DNA from 3 places in the Embleya sp. NPDC055664 genome. Region 3 is predicted to be linked to each of the others. Evidence: riboswitches for the same ligand, from Rfam matches in the RefSeq annotation. Region 3 holds a riboswitch; each other region holds the start of a gene.

Region 1 (7,194 bases), on a different contig from region 3:
CCTGGTGGATCGGGCTGTACATGCACGGGTCCCAGCGGGTCGTGATCGGCCGGCCGGCCAGCACCGCGTCCATGTGCATCGTCGGCAGTCCGCCGCCGGGGCCGTAGGAGGCGTTCATCCGGGCGATCACCACGGGCAGGTCGAAGGCGCGGGCGCAGTAGCGGGCGACCGCCTCCTCGGCGGTCTTGGACACCGAGTAGGTCGGCGCGTGCGTGACGTTGGCGTCGCCGAGCGGGTCGCTCTCGTGGAAGACGTGCATCGGGTCCGGATGCGGCTTGAGTACCGACGCGGTGGACATCACCAGCGCGGCCTTGGCCCGGCGACAGTGCTGGAGCAGTAGTCCCGTGCCCTCCGCGTTGACCCGCAGCGCCTCGTCGTAGTCGAGTCCGGGGCCCTGGAAGGTGGCCAGGTGCAGGACGTGGGTGAAGTCCTCGGGCAGGTCGTCGAACGCCCCCGAGCCCAGGTCGACGGCGCGCGTGGTCACCCCGAGGGCGTCCACCCGCGCCCGGTCCTCGGCGTTCGAGAAGCGGGCGATGCCCCACACCTCGTTGTCCCGGGCCAGGTATTCGGTCAGCGGATAGGCGATCTGGCCCGCGGGACCGGTGATCAGGATCTTCTCGCCCGACAACATGCGGCTCCTCGGAGGACTCGGGGGACACGATCCGCGCACGATCGGGTGGATGATCGCCCGCGCGAGGTACGTCGAGGCTCGACGGTACATCTGACGTACCGTCATATCCGAGACGGAGCGGGGAGACCAGGGCCGCCGTACGTGTCCCCGGACACCCCGCCGGCACCCGTCGCACGGGGGTGGCGGGGGCGCCGAGGGTGTCGAGGATGGGTCTGGGCCGGCGCCGGTGGCCTGGGCTCGCCGGCGCGTCCGGGCTCAGACCTCGATCTCCTCCTCGACACGCTTGAGGCTGTGTCGGGCCAGCGCGAGGTTGGCGCGATCCTTCACCAGCACGAGGTACAGGAACAGCCCCTTCCCCGCCCGACCGGACAGCGGTCGGATCAGGTGGTATTGCTTGCCGAGCGTGATCAGGATGTCCTCGATCTGGTCGCCGAGGTGCAACATCTCCATCGTGCGCAGCTTCGCGCGCATCACGTCGGTATTCCCGGCGGCGGCCACGTTGAGATCGAGTTCCTTGCTGCCGCCGAGAATTCCGAGCGCCATTCCGCTGGTGTAGTCGACCAGGGCCACTCCCACGGCACCCTCGATCGTCATTGCTTCCTTGAGGGCCGTTTCCATATTGGCCATGATTGCCTCCGGGGCGATCGGCGGTGCGGCTTTCCGGTGGACTCCGACGGGCTCGTCGCCGGACCCGGCCGGTCCCGGGTCCGGATCGCTCGGGAGCGGCCCGCCGACCTTGGTCGCCTCGATCGCTGCGATCGGTTCGACCTCGGTCGGTGCGGGGGGATCGGCCTCGACTGCTTCGATGACATCCACCTCGATCGATGGGGCCCGCCCGGGATCGGATCCGGTCGGCGGGTCGGCTGATCTGCGCCGGGACGGTCTGGATCGGCGTGGGGGTGGTGCCATCTCCGCCCAACTCCTCGCGATCGGGCTCCTGGACGCGGGCGCTCGCGCGGGCGTGCCCCGGCGGCCCGCCTCGGTCCTGGCCCGCGACCCCACCCCGTCGCCCCGGCCGGATCCGGGCGCCCCCGCGGGTGGCCGTACGCCGATATTCGCGACCTCCGTGGAATGCACTCCCCCGCCGCTCACCTCACGCGCCCCTTCCCCCTGTATACGTCCGCGCGTACTTTTCCCGTCGCCTTCGAGCGGGTCCGGGAATTCGAGCTCGACTGCTTCGGACTCGACCTCCCGGACTCGCTGAACGGCAGCGTAGGAGTGGCCCGAAGGCGGTCGTGGGCAATATTCGATTAATTGCCGGAAACCCGATCCGCACGACTTTCGCGCGCTAGAATCCCGGTCCTCGTGCTCCCGGGCCCGCGTGCACCGCCTCGGCCCGCGCGCACCGGCTCGCCGCCCCGACCCCGCGCGATCCGGCGCCCGCGCAAGGCTGTCCCCGGATGTGACTCGCGGGTAGCGTCGGCGGCACCCCTGCGCGCCCCGAGTCCGAGGAGATGGACATGTCCGCCACCGATGCGCCCCGCCCCCAGGACGGCCCGCCGGGCACCGAGCGGTCGGCGCCGCCGCGACCGGTCTCGCCCACCGACCTGAGCTTCGCGCTGCCGCCCACGTTCGAAACCGTCGAGCAGGAGCGCCGGCACCGCAAGGAGCGACTGACCGCGGCGCTGCGGCTGTTCGGCCGGTTCGGCTTCGAGGAGGGGGTGGCCGGGCACATCACCGCGCGCGACCCCGAGTTCGTAGACCACTTCTGGGTCAACCCGTTCGGGATGTCGTTCAAGCACATCACCGTGGACGATCTGATCCTGGTCAACCACGAGGGGCAGGTCGTCGAGGGCCGGTTCCACGTCAACCAGGCCGCGTTCGCGATCCACTCGCAGATCCACGCGGCCCGCCCGGACGTGGTCGCCGCGGCGCACAGCCACTCCACGCACGGACGCGCATTGTCCGCGCTCGGGATCCGGCTCGAGCCGATCACCCAGGACGTGTGTCCGTTCTACGAGGACCACGAACTCTTCGACGACTACGCGGGCGTGGTGCTCGACGCCGAGGAGGGACGGCGGATCGCCAAGACGCTCGGCTCGCGCAAGGCGCTGATCCTGCGCAACCACGGTCTGCTCACCGTCGGACAGTCGGTGGACGCGGCGGCGTGGTGGTTCATCACCATGGAGCGCTCATGCCAGGTCCAGTTGTTGGCCCAGGCGGCCGGCGAACTGCGACCGATCTCGCCGGAGAACGCGCGGCTGACCCGGGAGCAGCTCGGCAACGACACGGTGGCGTGGATCAACTACAAGCCGTTGTACGACGTGATCAGCCGCTCCGAGCCGGACCTGTTCGGAGTCGACGGCCCGATGACGATCTGATCGTTTTCGGTCGATCCCGCCGATCGATGATCATTTCGCCGCCGCCCGGTCGGGCCCGCTGTCCGCCGACCGGGCGCAATCTCGGCGAGATCGGCCGTGCCGGGAGTCAACCCGCCCGGTTGCGGAAAGTACAACAGCATGTACGAACGGAGCCTTCCGCAGCGGTTCGCGCGCTCGGCCCATCCCGTCGGGCCGCGCGCCCGGGTGTGGCTGCCGACGATCGAACATCGGGTCGGCCCGTCGGTGCTGTACCGGCGGATCGGCCAGTTCGTGGTGGACGTGATCGCCTCCGCGCTGCTGCCCGGCGCGGCGATGTTCCTGTTCGTGCTGCTGCCCACCCACCCCGACGGTTCGATCCGCAGCGGTCCGCTCACCGCGACGATCACCGCCGGTGTGCTCGTGGTCGCGGTGGCGATCCTGTTCTGGTACTGGGTGCTGCGGCCCGCCGAGCACGACGGGCGCACCTGGGGCATGCAGGTGTTCGGGATCCGTGTGGTCGACGTGTCCGGCGGTCGGGCCGGGCGGCGCCAACTGGCGATCCGCTGGGTGCTGTTGTGCGTCGACGCGTTCGCGCTCGGTGTGATCGGGTTGGTCGCGGTGCTCACCAGCGAGCGGGGCCAGCGGGTCGGCGACCGGGTCGCCGGCACCCTGGTGGTCCGTGGGCGCGGCCCCGGACTGGGCTGAGGCCCCGCTTCCCTCTCGGGCAGGGCGCCCGGTCCCACGATCGCGAGCGTGCCCCGCCCCGACGGGTCGTCGCGCGCCGCCCCGGAATGCGGCTATTGCTCCGCCGCTCCGCCCGCCTTGTGGTCTTGCGCACGGTTTGCAGATGCCACCTTGTCGCCATGTCCACTCGACCACTAGTGTCGGCTCGCCGTGGTGCTCGGGAAGCCGGTTCGATGCCGGCGCGGCCCTCGCCACTGTGATCGGGAAGTTCTCCTCCACCCCCGCGGAAACGTTGATTCGTCGCCTCGGGAAGCCACTGGGACCGCTGTCGCGGACCCGGGAAGGCGGAGCACGTGAACGCACGACCCGTCAGCCAGGAGACCGGCCACGGCGATCGTCCGTCCACGAGGTGTTGGAGAGGGACCCTTCCTCATGCATATCGCCGAGGGTTATCTGCCCTGGGAACACGCCGCCGCCTGGGGCGTCGCGTCGACCCCGTTCGTCGTCCACGGCGCCCGCGCGCTCACCCGTGAGGTGCGCGACCGGCCCGAGAACACCCTGCTGCTCGGTGCGTCCGGCGCCTTCTCGTTCGTACTGTCCGCGCTGAAGATCCCATCCGTCACCGGTAGTTGCTCGCATCCCACCGGCACCGGCCTGGGCGCCATCCTGTTCCGGCCGCCGATCATGGCGGTGCTCGGCACGATCACCCTGCTCTTCCAGGCGCTGTTGCTCGCCCACGGCGGGTTGACCACGCTCGGCGCGAACGTGTTCTCGATGGCGATCGTCGGCCCCTGGGCCGGCTACGGCGCATACCGGCTCGCCCGCTCGCTCCTGGACCGGCGCGGCGGCACCATGCCGCTGGACGTCGCGGTGTTCGCCGGCGCGTTCGTCGCGGACCTGAGCACCTACTGCGTCACCAGCGTGCAGCTCGCCCTCGCCTTCCCCGACCCGGACAGCGGATTCCCGGGCGCGCTGGCCAAGTTCGGCGGCATCTTCTCGCTCACCCAGATCCCGCTGGCGATCAGCGAGGGCCTGCTGACCGTCCTGGTGGTGCGCCTGCTGCGCCAGTCGAGTCGCGGTGACCTGGTCCGCCTCGGCGTGCTGAGCGACGCGCGGCCCGTGCGCGAGGAGGAGAAGAGCAAGTGAAGCGCTCGACGAAGATCAACCTGCTGATCGTGCTGGCCGTGGTGCTGCTCGCGGCGCTGCCCGTGGTGTTCGGCATGGGCGACGACAAGGACGAGCCGTTCACCGGCTCCGACACCCGGGCCGAGACCGCGATCACCGAAAACGACCCCGACTACAAGCCGTGGTTCAGCCCGCTGTACGAGCCGCCGTCCGGCGAGATCGAGTCCGGCCTGTTCGCACTCCAGGCCGCGCTCGGCGCGGGTGTGGTCGGGTACATGTTCGGCGTCAAGCGCACCCGCCGAAAGCTCGCGCCCGAGGCGAGCGACACCCCCGACGAGTCGGGCCCGGGCCCCGACCCGACCGCCGCGCAGGACCCGGTATCGGTCCCGGGTCGCTGACCCGTGTTGCCGATCGACGCGGCGGCGCACGCCAGTGCCTGGCGCCGCCGCCACCCGGCCGACAAGGCCGTGCTCTCCTTCGGGCTGCTCGGGTGCGCGGTGGCGCTGCCGCCGTGGCCCGGCGCGGTGCTGGTCGCGGTCACCGTGCTGACCATCGCGCTCGGCTTCGCCGAGGTGCCCGCCCGACGACTGTGGCGGGCGGCCCGTGCGCCGCTGGGATTCGCGGTGACCGGCGCGCTGACCCTGCTCGTGTCGATCCGCGCGGACGGCGTCGGCTGGGCGCCGGACGGGCCGCGCCACGCGGGCGAGTTGGTGGCCCGCTCCGGTGCGGCCGGGTTGGCGATGTTGTTGTTCGCGTTCACCACGCCGCTGTCGGACGTCCTGCCCCGGCTGACTCGGGTGGGTGTGCCGGCGGCCGTGGTGGACGTGGCGGCGGTGATGTACCGGATGTTGTTCCTGCTCTACGACACCACCGCCCGGATCAACCAGGCCCAGGCCGGGCGGCTCGGGCATCGCACCCGGCGGGCCCGGTGGCGCTCGGTCGCCGGGCTCGGGTCGGCGGTGTTCGTCCACGCCTTCGCGCGGGCCCGGCGGCTGGAGGAAGGGCTGGCCGGGCGCGGCTACGACGGGCGGTTGCGGGTGCTCGTGGACGAGGTGCCCGTCTCGCGTGGCTTCATGGCCCGGTCCGTACTCCTCGTGGCGGCGGTCGTCGTCGCCACTCTTCTTCTGGGATCGGTGATGCCGTGATTCCGCTGCGGGTACGAGAGGTCGGCTACGCCTACGAGGACGGGCCGCCGGTGCTGAGCGGGTTGTCCCTGGCCGTTCCGGCGGGCCGGGCGCTGGCCCTGCTCGGGCCGAACGGCAGCGGCAAGACCACGCTGCTGCGGCTGTTGACCGGTGGCCTGGTGCCGGGTTCGGGTCGGGTGGAGCTGCACGGCACGCCGATTCGGCACGACCGCAAGGGACTTGCCGAACTGCGCCGGGTGGTGCAGCTGGTCGTGCAGGATCCCGACGACCAGCTGTTCTCCGCGTCGGTGGCCCAGGACGTCTCGTTCGGGCCGCTGAACCTCGGGCTCGCGCCGGAGGAGGTGCGCTCGCGGGTGGCCGAGGCGTTGGCCGCGCTGGGCATCGCCGGCCTGGCCGCGCGGCCGGTGCACCTGCTGTCCTTCGGGCAGCGCAAGCGGGTCGCGATCGCCGGCGCGATCGCCATGCGGCCGCAGGTGCTGGTCCTGGACGAGCCGACGGCGGGCCTGGATCCGGCCGGTCAGGAGGCGCTGCTCGACACGCTCGCCGAGCTGCGTGCGGCCGGGACGACGGTGGTGATGGCCACCCACGACGTGGACCTGGCGCTGCGCTGGGCCGACGACGCGGCCGTGCTCGCCGACGGGCGGCTGCACACCGGGCCGGCCGCGGAGCTGCTCGCGGACACCACGCTGCTGGCCGCGGCGAGCCTGCGGCCGACTTGGGCGCACGCGGTGGCCGCGGTACTGATCGCCCACGGGGTGGCCCCGCCCGGCACGCTGCCCCGGACCCCGGCCGAACTGAGCGCCCTGGCGCCGCCCGCGCGGCCACGTACGCACTGACCGCGGCCGGGCTCAGCGTCGGCGCAGCAGCACCACCGCGCGGTCGTCGCCCACGTTGCGCCCGGCCGCCGCCACGATCCGCCGCGCCGCGTCGTGGAAGTCGTCCCGGACCAGCCGCTCCGCCTCGCCCAGGAACCGGTCGATGCCGGTGGCGATGTCCTCGCCGGGCAGTTCCACCATGCCGTCGGTGAACAACAGCAGCGCGTCACCGTGGTCCAGTCGGCCGCGCGCCCCCTCGAACGCGGCGTCGTCGAGCACGCCCAGGAGCGGGCCGACCGCCTCGACCACCCGCCACCGCCCGGTCCCGGCGATCCAGTGCACGCCCGGCGGGTGGCCCGCCGACAACAACTCGTACTCGCCCGACTCCAGGTCGAGCACCACGTGCACCGCCGTCGCGAAGCCCTCGGCCCATTCCTGGCGGAGCAGGTAGTCGTTGGCGGCCGGCAGGAATTTGTGCGGCGGCAGCGACCCGA
Region 2 (7,194 bases), on a different contig from region 3:
CGTCGCCGAGCCGCCGCGCCGGACATTGAACCGGATCGCCCGCACCCCGGCCGCGTCCAGCTCGGCGATCCGCCGGTCGGGGACGTCGGGCGGCAGCTGGGTCACCCCGACGAAGGTGGGGCCGAGTCGGGCCAGCGCGTCGAGGAGGTAGGTCTGGTCGAAGCCCTGGAACGAGCCGGACACCACCGCGCCGCCGGTCACGCCGAGTGGGACGGCGCGGGCCAGGTAGTCGGCGGTGGTGAAGGTCGGCGGCAGGTAGCCGTGATCGGCCACGAGCGGGAAGCGCGGGTCGACGATGTGCAGATGCGCGTCGAACACGCGACGAGCGGGCGATCCGGACACGGCGGTGCCTCCGTCGGCTGCGGGAACGCCGCATACCGTACCCGGGCGCCGGCCGGGCGTGGCGGATTCGCCGCCGGAGAAGTTGTCAAATGCAACTAATTTCTTCTATGGTTGTGACAGGCAACGAGTCGCCGCGCGGGCGTACGACCGCCCGGGCACAGGAAGGAGCGAGCCGCCATGGCCACCAGGGAAGCCTGTCGGCACCTGCTCACCGAGCTGGAGGGCATCGTCGGCGTACGCCGCGGCCTCGCCAAGGCCGTCCCTCCCGGCAGCCTGCCGCCCGGCTCCGCGGTCCTGTTCGTGCTGGGCCGCAGTGCCGAACCGCTGCGCGCCGGGCGCGTGGCCGAACTCCTCGACCTGGACATGTCCGTGGTCAGCCGACACCTCGCGCACCTGGTCGAACACGGCTGGGTGGCCCGCCGCCCGGACCCGCGCGACGGCCGGTCGGTACTGCTCGGACTCACCCCGCAGGGGCGCGCCGTGGTCGACCGGGCCACCGAGAGCTGCCTCGCGGTGATCGCCGAGCGGCTGGCCGACTGGCCGGACGAGGACGCCGAGCGACTGTCCGAACTCCTGGGCCGGTTGAAGGCGGGCTTCGGGGTGCACGCGGGCTTCGGAGGGAAAGCGGGCTTCGGACACCGGGCCGAACCGGTGCCGACGGCCGTGTCACACTGACCCGCATGCCGAAGTCCGCCGCGGAACTGCGCGCGCATTTGGAGATCTTCTACGACGCGGTGCCCCGCCGGTTCACCCGCACCGAGGCGATCGGCGCGCTGACGCTGTTCGTCCGGGAGGGCGAAGGGTGGCCCTACTATGCCCGACCCACGCTCGGCGGCCTCGCCGAGCCCACCGTCGCGGACGTGCGCGCGGTCCGGGCGCGGCAGAGAGAGTTGAAAGTGCCCGAGACGTTCGAATGGGTCCACGAGAGCACCCCCGCGTTGCGGGCGGCCGCGATCGAGGCCGAACTGCATGTACACGAGCACCCGCTGATGGTGCTCGACCCGGACGAACATCCGGCCGAGCGCCCGGATCTGCCGGACCTGGTGACGCTGCGGCGAATCCGCGCGGACGCCACCGACCTGGCGATCGTGCACAGCGTCGCGGCGATCGGCTTCGCCAATCCCGGCACCGCGCCCGGCTCCGACGGGCCCGCCGAGCGGGACACCGCGGCGCTGGGCCAGGATCCGGGCCTGCTGTCCTACCTCAACGAGCGGTTGCGCAGCGGCGAGACGGTGATGTTCGCGGCGTACAGCCCGGCCGGACCGCTGTGTGTCGGCAGTTACCAGCACCTGTACGACACGACCGAGATCGTCGGCGTGGCCACCCTGCCCGCGGCCCGGCGCAGCGGCCTCGCGGCGGCGGTGACCTGGGAGTTGGCCCGGCACGCGCTGGAGGGCGGGAGCGAGACGGTGTTCCTGAGCGCGGGGGACGAGGACGTCGCGCGGGTGTACGACCGGATCGGCTTCCGCTCGGTGGGGACGGCGATGATCGCGGAGGCGCCGTGAGCCGGCGGGACGAGGCGCGGATCGCCGAGGCGGGCGCGGAGCAGGCGGGCGCGGCGGGCGCGAAGACCGATGCCGCCGCGTCGATCGTGCTGCCGATCCCGCCCGGACGCAATCCCACCGCCGAGGAGTTGGCGGCCGCGCACGGTCGGAGCATCCCGGACGTGATCGCGCCGAACCTGCGGGTGCTGTTCTGCGGGATCAACCCGGGGCTCTGGTCGGGCGCCACCGGGCGGCACTTCGCCCGTCCCGGCAACCGGTTCTGGCCGGCCCTGTACGCCTCGGGCTTCACCCCGCGCCTGATCGAGCCCGCCGCGCAGCGCGAGTTGACCACGCTCGGCCTCGGCATCACCAACGTGGTGGCCCGAACCACCGCGCGCGCCGACGAGTTGACGAAGGAGGAGTACCGGGCCGGCGGCCTGGCGCTCACCGCGAAGGTACGCCGGTACCGACCGGCCTGGTTGGCGGTGCTTGGCATCGGTGCGTACCGCACCGGCTTCGGCCGCCCCAAGGCGGTGGTCGGCCGCCAGCCGGAGACGATCGACGACACCGGAATCTGGGTACTCCCCAACCCCAGCGGCCTGAACGCCCACTGGACGGCCGCGGCCCTCGCCGAAGCCTTCACCGCCCTGCGCACCACGGCCTACCCGCCCGAATAGGAGGGCCGCGCGCGGGGGCGCCATCCGTGCCGCCCACCATGTGCGGCGGCGACCGGGGGTCGTCGTGGGCGACCCGACCCGGGGCGGGGCCGTCAATCGACCGGGTGGCATCACCCGGTTGGTGGTTACTTCGCGCCTCCTCGTGAGGTTGGGCCGGCATGAAGATCCTGCGGGCCCCGTATGGGCCGTGGCCCACCGAGACGTTCGAGACTCCCGTCTACGAGGCGTTGGTCGCCGAATGGCGCGACTCGGGCCGGGAGGTACCCCGGCCGACGGACCGACCGCAAGGCAGCCCGCCCCGACCCGCCCGCCCACCCGGACCGGGCCCGCGCACACGTCGCCCGTGAGCCGGCCGGCAACGGCGGCGTGATCCGGGCCCGGAGGCGACCCGGCTCGTCCCGACCCGAGGGCCGGAGCCGCCGATCCGCTCCGCGTGAATCGGCCGGCCGCGGCGCGATGTGCTTCGTGTCACGCGCCCTCCGACACGCCCGGCGAGGAAGGAATTTGCCGGCCGATCGGTGCGGCGGCCGACGCGCGATCCACCGTCGATCCGGTCCGCCCCCGCCGTGCTCCCGCCGACCCCGGCCCCGTTCCACGCGGCCCGCGCAGGCCCGGTGGGGCCGGACGGGCGCCGGGGGAGCGGGCGTTCGGGGCGCTCGACGCGCGTCGCATTGCTCGCCGGTCGTACCACCGGGGCACGTCTCCGGCGAACCGTGACACGCCGGGAATCGGGACGCGACACAACACCTGGGGGTGCAACGACCACCCCGCCACTACATATATGCTCTGCGACGCAGCTGGTTCGCCCGACCGAAGTTTCCGGGAAGGCGAGGCAAGAGGGAATCCGGTGCGAGGCCGGAACTGCCCCCGCAGCGGTGAGCGGGAACGAAAGTCGTCATAGAGCGCCGGACGCCGAAAGGCGCACGGGAAGCGACGACCGCTAGGCACTCCGCGGACCACCGAGCACACGCCGTGCCCGGCGGTGCCCCGGCATGCCCGCGAGTCCGAATACCTGCCGGCTGCCCGCGCCTTCGGGCGTGGGGTCACCTGTACGTACGAGCTCGCGAGGAGAGAGCACGTGACCGTTGTGGACAGCGTGGGCGCGACCCGGATGCGGGTCGACGAGAGCCCCGAGGACCGCCTTGCCACCCTGGTGCGCACCCAGGCGCGCGATCTGCCGGAGGTCGATCCGGATCGGGTCGTCCGCCGGGTCGTCGCGGGTCTGAACGAGGGTGCGGACCGCGGCGCGGCGGCCGACCTGGCCGTGCGCACCGCCGCCGAGCTGATCGCCGAGGAGCCCGCCTACTCGCGGCTCGCCGCGCGCCTGCTGGCCGGCCGGATCGCCGACGAGGCCGCCGAGGCCGGCGTCGCCTCCTTCAGCGCCGGCATCGCGCTCGGTCACCGCGAGGGCATCATCGGCGCGGACACCGCGGCGTTCGTCGCCGCGCACGCCGCCGAGCTGGACGCCGCCGTCGACGCCGACGGCGACCGCCGCTTCGAGTACTTCGGTCTGCGCACCGTCTACGACCGCTACCTGCTGCGCCACCCCGTCTCGCGCAAGGTGGTCGAGACCCCGCAGCACTTCCTGCTGCGCGTGGCGTGCGGACTGTCCAAGGAGCCCGGCGAGGCGATCGGCTTCTACCGGCTGATGTCCTCGCTGGCCTACCTGCCCAGCTCGCCGACGTTGTTCAACTCCGGCACCGTGCACACCCAGATGTCCTCGTGCTACCTGCTCGACTCGCCCAAGGACGAGCTGGAGTCGATCTACGACATGTACGGGCGCATCGCCCGGCTGTCGAAGTTCGCCGGCGGCATCGGCGTGGCCTGGTCGCGGGTGCGTTCGCGCGGCTCGCTGATCCGGGGCACCAACGGGCACTCCAACGGCATCGTGCCGTGGCTGAAGACCCTCGACTCGTCGGTGGCCGCGGTCAACCAGGGCGGCCGGCGCAAGGGCGCGGCCTGCGTGTACCTGGAGACCTGGCACCCCGACATCCTGGAGTTCCTCGAACTGCGGGAGAACACCGGTGAGGACGCGCGTCGCGCGCACAACCTCAACCTGGCCAACTGGGTGCCGGACCTGTTCATGCGGCGCGTCGAGGAGGACGGCGTCTGGTCGCTGTTCGACCCGAACGAGCTGCCCGAGCTGCCCGACCTGTGGGGCGCCGAGTTCGACAAGGTGTACGAAGCCGCCGAGCGGGACGGCCGGTTCGTCCGGCAGATGCCCGCGCGCGACCTGTACGCCCGGATGATGCGCACGCTCGCGCAGACCGGCAACGGCTGGATGACCTTCAAGGACGCCGCCAACCGGACCTGCAACCAGGCCGCCGAGCCGGGCAACGTGGTGCACCTGTCCAACCTGTGCACCGAGATCCTGGAGGTCACCAGCGACGGCGAGACCGCCGTGTGCAACCTCGGCTCCGTCAACCTCGGCGCGCACGTGGTCGCCGGCGAGGGTATGGACTGGGACAAGCTGCGCGCCACCGTGCGCACCGCGGTGATCTTCCTCGACCGTGTGATCGACATCAACTACTACCCGACCGACCAGGCCGCCGCGTCCAACCCGCGCTGGCGCCCGGTGGGCCTGGGACTGATGGGCCTGCAGGACGTGTTCTTCACGCTGGGCCTGCCGTTCGACTCGGCCGAGGCGCGCGAGTTGTCCACGCTGATCTCCGAGGAGATCTACCTCACCGCCCTGGAGACCTCCTCGGCGCTCGCCGAGGTACACGGCCCGCACCCGGCCTACGCCGAGACGCACGCCGCGCGGGGCCGGCTCCAGCCGGACCTGTGGGAGGGCGTGTACCCGACGCAGACCAAGCGCTGGGACGCGCTGCGCACCCGCGTGGCCGCGCACGGGCTGCGCAACTCGCTGCTCGTGGCGATCGCGCCGACCGCGACCATCGCCTCCATCGCGGGCGCCTACGAGTGCATCGAGCCGCAGGTGTCCAACCTGTTCAAGCGCGAGACGCTGTCCGGCGAGTTCCTGCAGATCAACGGCTACCTGGTGCGCGAGCTCAAGGCCCGCGGCCTGTGGACCCCCGAGGTGCGCGACCGGATCAAGCGCGCCGAGGGCTCGGTTCAGGGCATCGCCGAACTCCCGGAGGACGTACGGGAGTTGTACCGCACCGCGTGGGAGCTGCCGCAGCGTGCGCTGATCGACCTGGCGGCGGCCCGCTCGCCGTACATCGACCAGTCGCAGTCGCTGAACCTGTTCATGGCCGACCCGACCATCGGCAAGCTGTCCTCGATGTACCGCTACGCGTGGTCCACCGGTCTCAAGACCACGTACTACCTGCGCTCGCGCCCCGCGACGCGGATCCAGCAGGCGACCGTGCCCGCGCAGGCGTCCGCCGCGCCGGTCGAGGAGATCTCGGACCTCGCCCCCTCCGATGTCGAGATTATCGCCTGCTCGCTGGAGAACCCCGAAGCATGTGAGGCGTGCACGTGAGCCTGCTCGATCCCGGAATGAACCTCACGCTGCGCCCGATGCGGTATCCGGACTTCTACGAGAAGTACCGGGCGGCGATCCGCAACACCTGGACGGTCGAAGAGGTCGACCTGCACAGCGACCTCGCCGACCTGGACAAGCTCAGCCCGGCGGAGCGGCACCTCGTGCAGCGCCTGGTCGCGTTCTTCGCGACCGGCGACACGATCGTGGCGAACAACCTGGTGCTGAACCTGTACCGGCACATCAACTCGCCCGAGGGCCGGCTGTACCTGTCGCGGCAGCTCTTCGAAGAGGCCGTCCATGTGCAGTTCTACCTGACGCTGCTCGACACCTACATGCCCGACCACGAGGAGCGCGAGCAGGCGTTCGCCGCGGTCGAGCACATCCCGTCGATCCGGCGCAAGGCGGAGTTCTGCTTCCGCTGGATCGACTCGGCGATGGGCCTGGACCGGCTCGAATCGCGGGACGACCGGCGGCAGTTCCTGCTCAACCTGATCTGCTTCGCGGCGTGCATCGAGGGGCTGTTCTTCTACGGCGCCTTCGCCTACGTGTACTTCCTGCGCTCGCGCGGGCTGCTCAACGGCCTCGCCTCGGGGACCAACTGGGTCTTCCGCGACGAGTCCGCGCACATGGACTTCGCGTTCTCCGTGGTCGAGACGGTGCGGGCCGAGGAGCCCGACCTGTTCGACGACGAACTCGCCGAGGACGTACGGCGGATGCTGGCCGAGGCGGTGGACGCGGAGACGGCGTTCGCCGAGGACCTGCTCCAGGGCGGGGTGTCCGGGATGACCGTCGCCGACATGCGCTCCTACCTGGAGCACGTGGCCGACCGGCGGCTGGCCCAGCTGGGCATGGCGCCGATGTACGGCTCGGCGAACCCGTTCGGCTTCATGGAACTCCAGGACGTGCAGGAGCTGTCCAACTTCTTCGAGCGGCGGGTGTCGGCCTACCAGGTCGCGGTCACCGGATCGGTCTCCTTCGACGAGGACTTCTGACCCGGGTCCGCGTGCCCGGGTACACACCACCGCCGTGCCGTCCCGATTCCGGGGCGGCACGGCGGTTTCGTGCGTTTCGGGGCCGGCCGGCCGCGCCGGTTCCGCTCGGCCCGCCCGGGCTCACGAGCGTTCGGCGGCGCGGCGGCGCAAAGCGGTCGCGGTCGCCTCGTCGGCGGGCAGGAACGCCTCCAGGTGGAGTTCGGACACGGTGACGTCGGTCGCCGTCGCGAACGAGGTGAGGGTGGTGAGCA
Region 3 (7,194 bases):
TGGCCCCGCTCCCGGTCCTCGCGCTGCTCGTCGGCGTGCTGCCCGCGTGGCTGGCACCGCCACCTCCGCTCACCGCACCTCGCATCGGCGACACCGTGCCCGCACCCGATGCGTCGGCCGTCGCGCCGAAGGCGGGTCCGGCCGGTACCGGTACCACCATCAGGGAGAAGTCCGTCCGGTGATCGAATTCCGCGACGTCACCATCACCTACGCCGACGCACCGGCCCCCGCCCTGCGCAACGTGCAATTGACCATCTCCGAAGGGGAGTTGTGTCTGGTCGTCGGCCGCACCGGGGCAGGCAAGTCCACCCTGCTGGGGGCGATCAACGGCCTGGTCCCGCACTTCACGGGCGGCACGTTGCGCGGCAGCGTGCTGGTCGACGGCATCGACACCCGCACACAGCCACCGCGCGAGTTCGCACACCTGGTGGGCGTGGTCGGTCAGGATCCGCTCGCCGGTTTCGTCACCGATACGGTCGAGGAGGAACTCGCCTACGCAATGGAGCAGTTGGCCATCCCGTCGGCGGTGATGCGCAAACGTGTCGAGGAAACCTTGGACCTGCTCGGCATCGCCGAGTTGCGCCATCGCCCGCTGCGCACGCTCTCCGGCGGCCAGCAGCAGCGGGTCGCGATCGGCTCGGTGTTGACCGCGCACCCCCGTGTACTGGTCCTGGACGAGCCGACCTCGGCACTCGACCCGACCGCCGCCGAGGACGTCCTGGCCGCGATCACCCGGCTCGTGCACGACCTCGGGATCACCGCGATCGTCGCCGAACACCGCATGGAACGGGTCGTGCAGTACGCCGACCGACTCGTCCACCTGCCCGGCGACCACACCGTGCGCGACGGCTCGCCCGCCGAAATCCTGGAGACCTGCGACATCGCCCCGCCCGTGGTCGAACTCGGGCGGCTCGCCGGCTGGTCGCCGCTGCCGCTGTCGGTCCGCGACGCCCGCCGACTGGCCGCACCACTGCGGGCGCGGTTGGCGGACTGTACCCCGCCCGGACCACGATCGGCCCATTCCTCGGCCGACCCGCTGCTGACCGCGCGGCGCATCATCGTGCGCCATGGCGACGTGATCGCCGTACGCGGCCTCGACCTGGAGTTGCCGGCCGGGCAGGTCACCGCCCTGATGGGCCGCAACGGCTCCGGCAAATCCTCGCTGCTGTGGGCCCTCCAAGGCTCCGGTCCCCGCCAGGGCGGCACCGTGGACGTGGCGGGCACCGATCCGGGCCGGGCCGAGCCGAAGCGGGCTCGCGCGCTGGTCGGTCTGGTCCCGCAGACTCCTGGCGACCTGCTCTACCTGGAGACCGTGGACGCCGAATGCGTCGAGGCGGACCGGGAATCCGGCGCCGAAGCCGGTGCGTGCCGGGCGCTGCTCGATCGCATCGCGCCGGGGATCGACGGCACCCTGCACCCGCGCGACGTCTCCGAGGGGCAGCGCCTCGCCCTGGTGCTTGCCATCCAACTGGTCGCTGCGCCACAGGTGGTGCTGCTGGACGAACCGACGCGCGGCCTCGACTACCACGCGAAGCGGCGGTTCGTCCGAGTGGTGCGCGAACTCGCCGACGCCGGGCGGGCGATCGTACTGGCCACACACGACGTCGAATTCGTCGCCCAAGTCGCCGACCGCGTGGTGGTGATGGCCGAAGGCGACATCGTCGCCGACGGTCCGACCGCCGAAGTCGTAGTCTCCTCGCCCGCGTTCGCACCCCAGGTGGCCAAGATTCTCGCACCGGCCGAATGGCTGACCGTCACCGATGTCGGCAACGCCCTTGCGGATACGGACATCAGCGACCGGGAGTCCGCCTCCGAGGACGGCGTCCCGACCGCACGCGACGCTCGCGCATCCGCCGCAGACAGGGAGCCCACCGGATGACGACCGTCACCGACACGCGCAAACGCACCAACGCGATCCGAATCACCCCGCGTACCGCGATCGTGCTCACCATCGCCTCGATCGCGGGCCTGGCCATGTTCCTGTGGCCGCTGTTCGCTTCCCCCTCCCCCGAATCGGCCGCGCACTCGGGCGACGCGCCGCTCATCTTCGCCGGCACCCTGCCGTTCGTGGTCGCGGTGGTGCTGGCCGAACTCACCAGCGGCGGGCTCGACTCCAAGGCGCTGGCCATGCTCGGCGTGCTCTCCGCGATCAACGCGGCACTGCGTCCGCTGGGCGCCGGCACCGCCGGGATCGAGACGGTGTTCTTCATGCTCGTCCTGGCCGGACGCGTGTTCGGCCCCGGGTTCGGATTCGTGCTCGGCTGCACCTCACTGTTCGCCTCCGCCCTGCTCACCGCCGGCGTGGGCCCGTGGTTGCCGTTTCAAATGCTGGCTTCCGCCTGGGTCGGACTCGGCGCGGGCCTGTTGCCCCGGCGGGTGCGCGGGCGGCGCGAGATCGTCATGCTCGCCTGCTACGGCGTCTTCGCCGCCTACGCGTTCGGGTTCCTCATGAACATGTGGTTCTGGCCGTTCCTCGCCGACTCCGAATCCATGGTCGGCCCGGCCTTCGTCCCCGGCGACGGCATCCTGGACAACCTGCGCCGGTTCTTCGTGTTCACCGTGCTCACCTCGACCTTCGGATGGGACACCGGCCGCGCCATCACCAACTGCCTCGCGATCGTCCTCGTCGGCCCGGCGGTGCTGGCCGCCCTGCGGCGCGCATCCCGCAAGGCGGCCTTCGAGGCACCAATCGTGTTCGAACCCGCCCCGGCCGACAACGGCCTTACGCAGGTCGGCACCGCGACCACCACCAAGCCGACGAAGCCCGCCCCATAGCTGCGTTCCGTATGTGGCGCCTACCGCCTCTGCCTTGCGCCCACCGCCCGGAGCAGACGACACCGCAGACATTCGGGATCCCCGCATTCGTCCTGCATCGACTCCGGATCCTTCCCATCCCCCGTATGTTTCAGTTCCCGAGCCATCGACAGCAGACTCTCCACCGCGGATGTCGGTGAGGGCATGCGATCGGGACGGCGGACGGCTGGGCAACCGCCGTGCGTTCTCGGCGAGTTCGCCCGAGGGCGCCGGGTCGGCGAAGCGGCCGAGGACGTCGGCCGGCGTCCCGGTGGCCAACGCCTCGATCGCCGCGTCCAGGCGGTGCGAGGGCACGAAGTGGTCGGCGAGGCCGCAGGCGATCGCGTCGCCCGCGCCGATGGCGGAGCCGGTCAGCGCCAGGGGCGTACCCGACTCGCCGGGGGCTCGGGCGAGCAGGTGGGTGCCGCCGACGTCGGGGACGAAGCCGATGCCGGTCTCGGGCATGGCGATCGTCGAGCGCTCGGTGACGATGCGCACCTTCCCATGCGCGGAGATGCCGACGCCGCCGCCCATCACGATGCCGTCCATGACGGCGACGTAGGTCTTGGGGTAGCGGGCGATGCGGGCGTTGAGCCTTGCCACCCGGCCGCGGCGGCGGCCGGGTGGCAAGTCCGGGAACGCAATTCGGGTTGTCTCCCGAGCGAGTCGTTCGTGCCGCCACACCCTGCGAGAACCGGTGCGATATCGGCCGGCGGAACGGTGGCGGCGCGATGTCAGCGGTTGCGGCCGGGACTCCACAGCACGTCGCCGCGCCCGCCGTCGTTGGCCAACCGCGCGAGAATGAACAGCAGGTCCGACAAACGGTTCAGATAGCGGACGCACACCGGGTTCACCGTTGCCGCCTCCCCGCCGGACAACTCCGTGTCCGTCTCGATCAGCGCCCACGCCGAGCGTTCCGCCCGGCGGGCGGCCGTCCGCGCCGTGTGCAGGAGCGCCGCGCCGGGCGTACCGCCCGGCAGTACGAACGACCGCAAGGGCTCGAGCCGTTCGTTGAACGTGTCGCACAAACGCTCGAGGCGGGATACGTCCTCGTCCCGGACCCGCAGGCGTTCGTCTCCGTCGCGGATCGGAGCGCACAGGTCCGCGCCCACGTCGAACAGGTCGTGCTGGATGCCTTCCAGGACGTTCCGCAACTCCGCGTCCAGGCAGCCCAGCGCGAGCGCCACGCCGATGGCGGCGTTGGTCTCGTCGGTGTCGGCATAGGCGACGATCCGAGGATCGGTCTTACGGACACGGGAGTTGTCGCCCAACGCGGTCGTGCCCGCGTCGCCCGTGCGAGTGTAGATACGGCTCAGCACCACAGACATGGCGAACCACCGGCCTCTCTCGGGGAAATCCGCCCCGGTTGTATCGAGGTGGCGACGACGTGAGTCTCCTGGCTCTCGGATCAACACTTCCCCCGGCCTTCCAACCCCGAAGCGGGGCCGTGGCCTTGACGGGAGTCGCTCCCCGATCACAGTGGCGGGACCGCACCGGAATCGCACCGGTTTCCTCGGCTTCGCCGTCGCACAGCAGGCCACAGCATGACACGCGGCCCTCGCCGGCACCAGACCCGACCCGGGACCTCCTGCCACGGGCAACCGCACTCCTGCTCGACCGGGGCGCACCACACACGTGCAGCGTTTCCGAGACGGCGCCACCCACCAACACACGGGCCCCGCCTGACACCGCTCGGCCGCTGAGCCGCTTCCTCGGTGCCCGCCCCCACGTCGACCCCGGTCGAGAGGCGGCGTGTGACTACTGAAGCCTCAAGGAGGATTTCCGGGTTCCGCGTCGGATCCATCCTTCATGTACCGGCGATCTTGTTGGCCGGAAAGAGAGTTCCGTCCGGAGTGAGCGGTCCGTAGAGTGCGGGATCTGCAGGTCTGAGCAGTCGACGTACCGATTTCGGGCGTCTTCATCTGTTTCGATCGTCTTGTGTGACGACTCGCAGTAGCTCCGACGACGGGGGAAGTCCGGTGTGAATCCGGCGCTGACCCGCAGCGGTGATCCGTCCCTCCCGACGGCGAGCCCGAATGCCCGTCGCCGCAGTGTTCGTCTCCCATCCCCGTCGTGGTCCGCGGGACGGAGCCCCAGCGACCCGTGCGTCGGGACGGTGCCGCCGTCGGTGTGCCCGCTCGGCCGCCGGGTCTCCCGGGTCCGCCGTGCCATGGGCCCGGAAAGGCACCGTGATGACGCTCACCCGACCCGGACGCCGGATCGCCGCGCTGTTCGGCGGACTGGCCCTCGCCGGTACGGCCGCCCTGATCCCGTCCACCGCCGTGGCGGCTCCACCGACGACCGACACGACGCCCCAGGCAAACGTGTCCATACTCTCCGGCAACCGCACCCAGGCCGCGGCGGGATGGCTGGCCCGGCAACTCGTCGACGGCGAACGCTTCGAGACCACCTTCGACGGAGTGACCTACCCCGACCAGGGCCTGACGATCGACGCGATCTTCGCATTCGCCGCAGCCGGGGTCGCCGACGACAACGGAGCCAAGGCCACCACGTGGCTCGCCCGCCCGGAGATCCTGTCCGGGTACATCGGCGACGGCACCACCAACGCCTACGCCGGAGCCACCGCCAAGATCCTCCTCGCCGCCGAGGTACGCGGTGTCGACCCCACCTCGTTCGGCGGCGTGGACCTCCCGGCCCGACTGCTCTCGTTGCAAAAGCCTTCCGGCCGCTTCACCGACACCTCGCCGTGGGGCGACTACAGCAACGCCTTCAGCCAGTCCCTCGCGCTCCTGGCGCTCGACCGCACTGCGGCCGGCGCCCCCGCCGCCGCGGTGGACTTCCTGGCCGACGCACACTGCGCCGACGGCGGATTCCCCCTCGACTACGGTCTGTCCACCTGCACCAGCGACGCCGACTCGACCGCGATGAGCGTGCAGGCGCTGGCCGCCACCGGGCGCCACCAGGAAGCGGCCGCCGGACTGAACTGGCTCGCCTCACACCAGCTTTCCGACGGCGGCTTCGGTACGGTGGGCGCGACCACCTCGAACGCCGACAGCACCGGCCTGGCCGCCCAGGCCCTGCTCTCGTCCTGGCGCGTGATACCGGGCCTGACCGCCCGGCACTTCCTGACCGAACGTCAGGTCGGTTGCTCGGCATCCACGGCCACGCGAGGCGCGATCGCCTACGACACCGGCGGGTACAACCCCGCCACCGCCACCAGGGCCACCGCTCAGGCGGTTCTCGGCCTGGCCGGCACCGGCTTCGCCGACCTGAGCAGCGCGGGCGCTCACCGGAACGCCCCCACACTGCACTGCCCCACCACACCCTGACCGGACGAGCCGGCGGCCACCGTCGACACGGTAGCCGCTGCCTCGACAGGTGCGGGCGTCGGTCCCGGGGGCCCTCCTGCCGAGGCGGCGAGCATGTCGCGACAACAGCACCCCTCTCAGGGCCCTCTCACGCATTGGGAATCACGCGGCATCGAAAATCCCCATGACACCCGGACAGGAAAGCGTCCAGCCCAAGGTTTCTGCACCGACGGGCACGGCAGGAACGCCCGTTCGAGCACTGGGGGTCAAGGGGCACGACGGTGTTCAAGAGGCGCCGGCCAGGGCAAAAGCCCAGGTCGGCGCCTCTTGCAGATTTCGACCACCTTCCATGGGCACGCACAACACTCACTGCGTCGCCGACACGCGTGGCGACACGGTCGGTGGCGGTGAACCGATTGGTCGGCGCCTGGCACAATGGTTCGGGAACGGGTTCGAAGGCGCTTGGGCGCGCAGCCTTTCGTTCGGGATGCACCGGGTGAACGGCGGACAGGAAAAGGGACCACCGTCGTGAGCGAGAATCGACCGTCCGAGGGCCAGCCGATCTCGGGGCCCGACGTCGCGCACAACGCCCGGGTCTGGAATCACTGGCTGGGCGGCAAGGACAACTACCCGATCGACCGCAAGGTCGGCGACCACGTCACGAGCATGTTCCCGAGCATCGGCGAAGTCGCCCGCGCGGACCGGGAGTTCCTGGGTCGCGCGGTGCGCTTCCTGGCCGGTGAGGCCGGGATGGACCAGTTCCTCGACATCGGTACCGGGCTGCCCACCGCCGACAACACGCACGAGGTCGCCCAGCGGGTGAATCCCGCCGCGCGGATCGTCTACGTGGACAACGACCCGCTCGTCCTGGCGCACGCCCGGGCGCTGCTCACCAGCACCCCCGAGGGTGCCACCGACTACATCCACGCCGACGCGCACCACCCCGACGCCATCGTCGCGGACGCGAAGGCGACGCTGGACTTCGACCGCCCGGTGGCGGTGATGCTGCTCGGCAGCCTCAACTTCATCCTCGACACCGACACCGCCGTGGACATCGTCGGCCGGTTGATGGCCGCCGTACCGTCCGGCAGCCACCTGGTGATCACCCATCCGACCACCGAACTCGGCGGCG

Evidence for each region. Region 3 has a riboswitch for cobalamin ahead of ACWGR4_RS47315 (cob(I)yrinic acid a,c-diamide adenosyltransferase). Riboswitches for the same ligand answer to the same signal wherever they lie in the genome.
Region 1: another riboswitch for cobalamin. It lies ahead of ACWGR4_RS12930 (energy-coupling factor ABC transporter permease); the one in region 3 lies ahead of ACWGR4_RS47315 (cob(I)yrinic acid a,c-diamide adenosyltransferase).
Region 2: another riboswitch for cobalamin. It lies ahead of ACWGR4_RS05095 (ribonucleoside-diphosphate reductase subunit alpha); the one in region 3 lies ahead of ACWGR4_RS47315 (cob(I)yrinic acid a,c-diamide adenosyltransferase).

What each region holds. Positions count from the first base shown of each region.
Region 1 covers NZ_JBSHGZ010000006.1:107,294-114,487, forward strand. Annotated here, with positions in the region: gene ACWGR4_RS12910 (NAD-dependent epimerase/dehydratase family protein) at 1-631, opposite strand, end outside; gene ACWGR4_RS12915 (roadblock/LC7 domain-containing protein) at 887-1,258, opposite strand; gene ACWGR4_RS12920 (class II aldolase/adducin family protein) at 2,092-2,952, shown strand; gene ACWGR4_RS12925 (RDD family protein) at 3,091-3,636, shown strand; cobalamin riboswitch at 3,810-4,019, shown strand; gene ACWGR4_RS12930 (energy-coupling factor ABC transporter permease) at 4,048-4,761, shown strand; gene ACWGR4_RS12935 (energy-coupling factor ABC transporter substrate-binding protein) at 4,758-5,138, shown strand; gene cbiQ (cobalt ECF transporter T component CbiQ) at 5,142-5,885, shown strand; gene ACWGR4_RS12945 (energy-coupling factor ABC transporter ATP-binding protein) at 5,882-6,721, shown strand; gene ACWGR4_RS12950 (PP2C family protein-serine/threonine phosphatase) at 6,734-7,194, opposite strand, start outside.
Region 2 covers NZ_JBSHGZ010000002.1:431,810-439,003, reverse strand. Annotated here, with positions in the region: gene ACWGR4_RS05115 (amidohydrolase family protein) at 1-342, opposite strand, end outside; gene ACWGR4_RS05110 (MarR family winged helix-turn-helix transcriptional regulator) at 520-1,017, shown strand; gene ACWGR4_RS05105 (GNAT family N-acetyltransferase) at 1,023-1,847, shown strand; gene mug (G/U mismatch-specific DNA glycosylase) at 1,943-2,503, shown strand; cobalamin riboswitch at 3,284-3,537, shown strand; gene ACWGR4_RS05095 (ribonucleoside-diphosphate reductase subunit alpha) at 3,615-5,948, shown strand; gene ACWGR4_RS05090 (ribonucleotide-diphosphate reductase subunit beta) at 5,966-6,943, shown strand; gene ACWGR4_RS05085 (helix-turn-helix domain-containing protein) at 7,064-7,194, opposite strand, start outside.
Region 3 covers NZ_JBSHGZ010000071.1:4,005-11,198, reverse strand. Annotated here, with positions in the region: gene ACWGR4_RS47335 (CbiQ family ECF transporter T component) at 1-182, shown strand, start outside; gene ACWGR4_RS47330 (ABC transporter ATP-binding protein) at 179-1,879, shown strand; gene ACWGR4_RS47325 (ECF transporter S component) at 1,876-2,775, shown strand; partial or broken gene ACWGR4_RS47320 (enoyl-CoA hydratase/isomerase family protein) at 3,004-3,390, opposite strand; gene ACWGR4_RS47315 (cob(I)yrinic acid a,c-diamide adenosyltransferase) at 3,528-4,121, opposite strand; cobalamin riboswitch at 4,183-4,308, opposite strand; cobalamin riboswitch at 4,721-4,855, shown strand; gene ACWGR4_RS47310 (prenyltransferase/squalene oxidase repeat-containing protein) at 4,986-6,083, shown strand; gene ACWGR4_RS47305 (SAM-dependent methyltransferase) at 6,591-7,194, shown strand, end outside.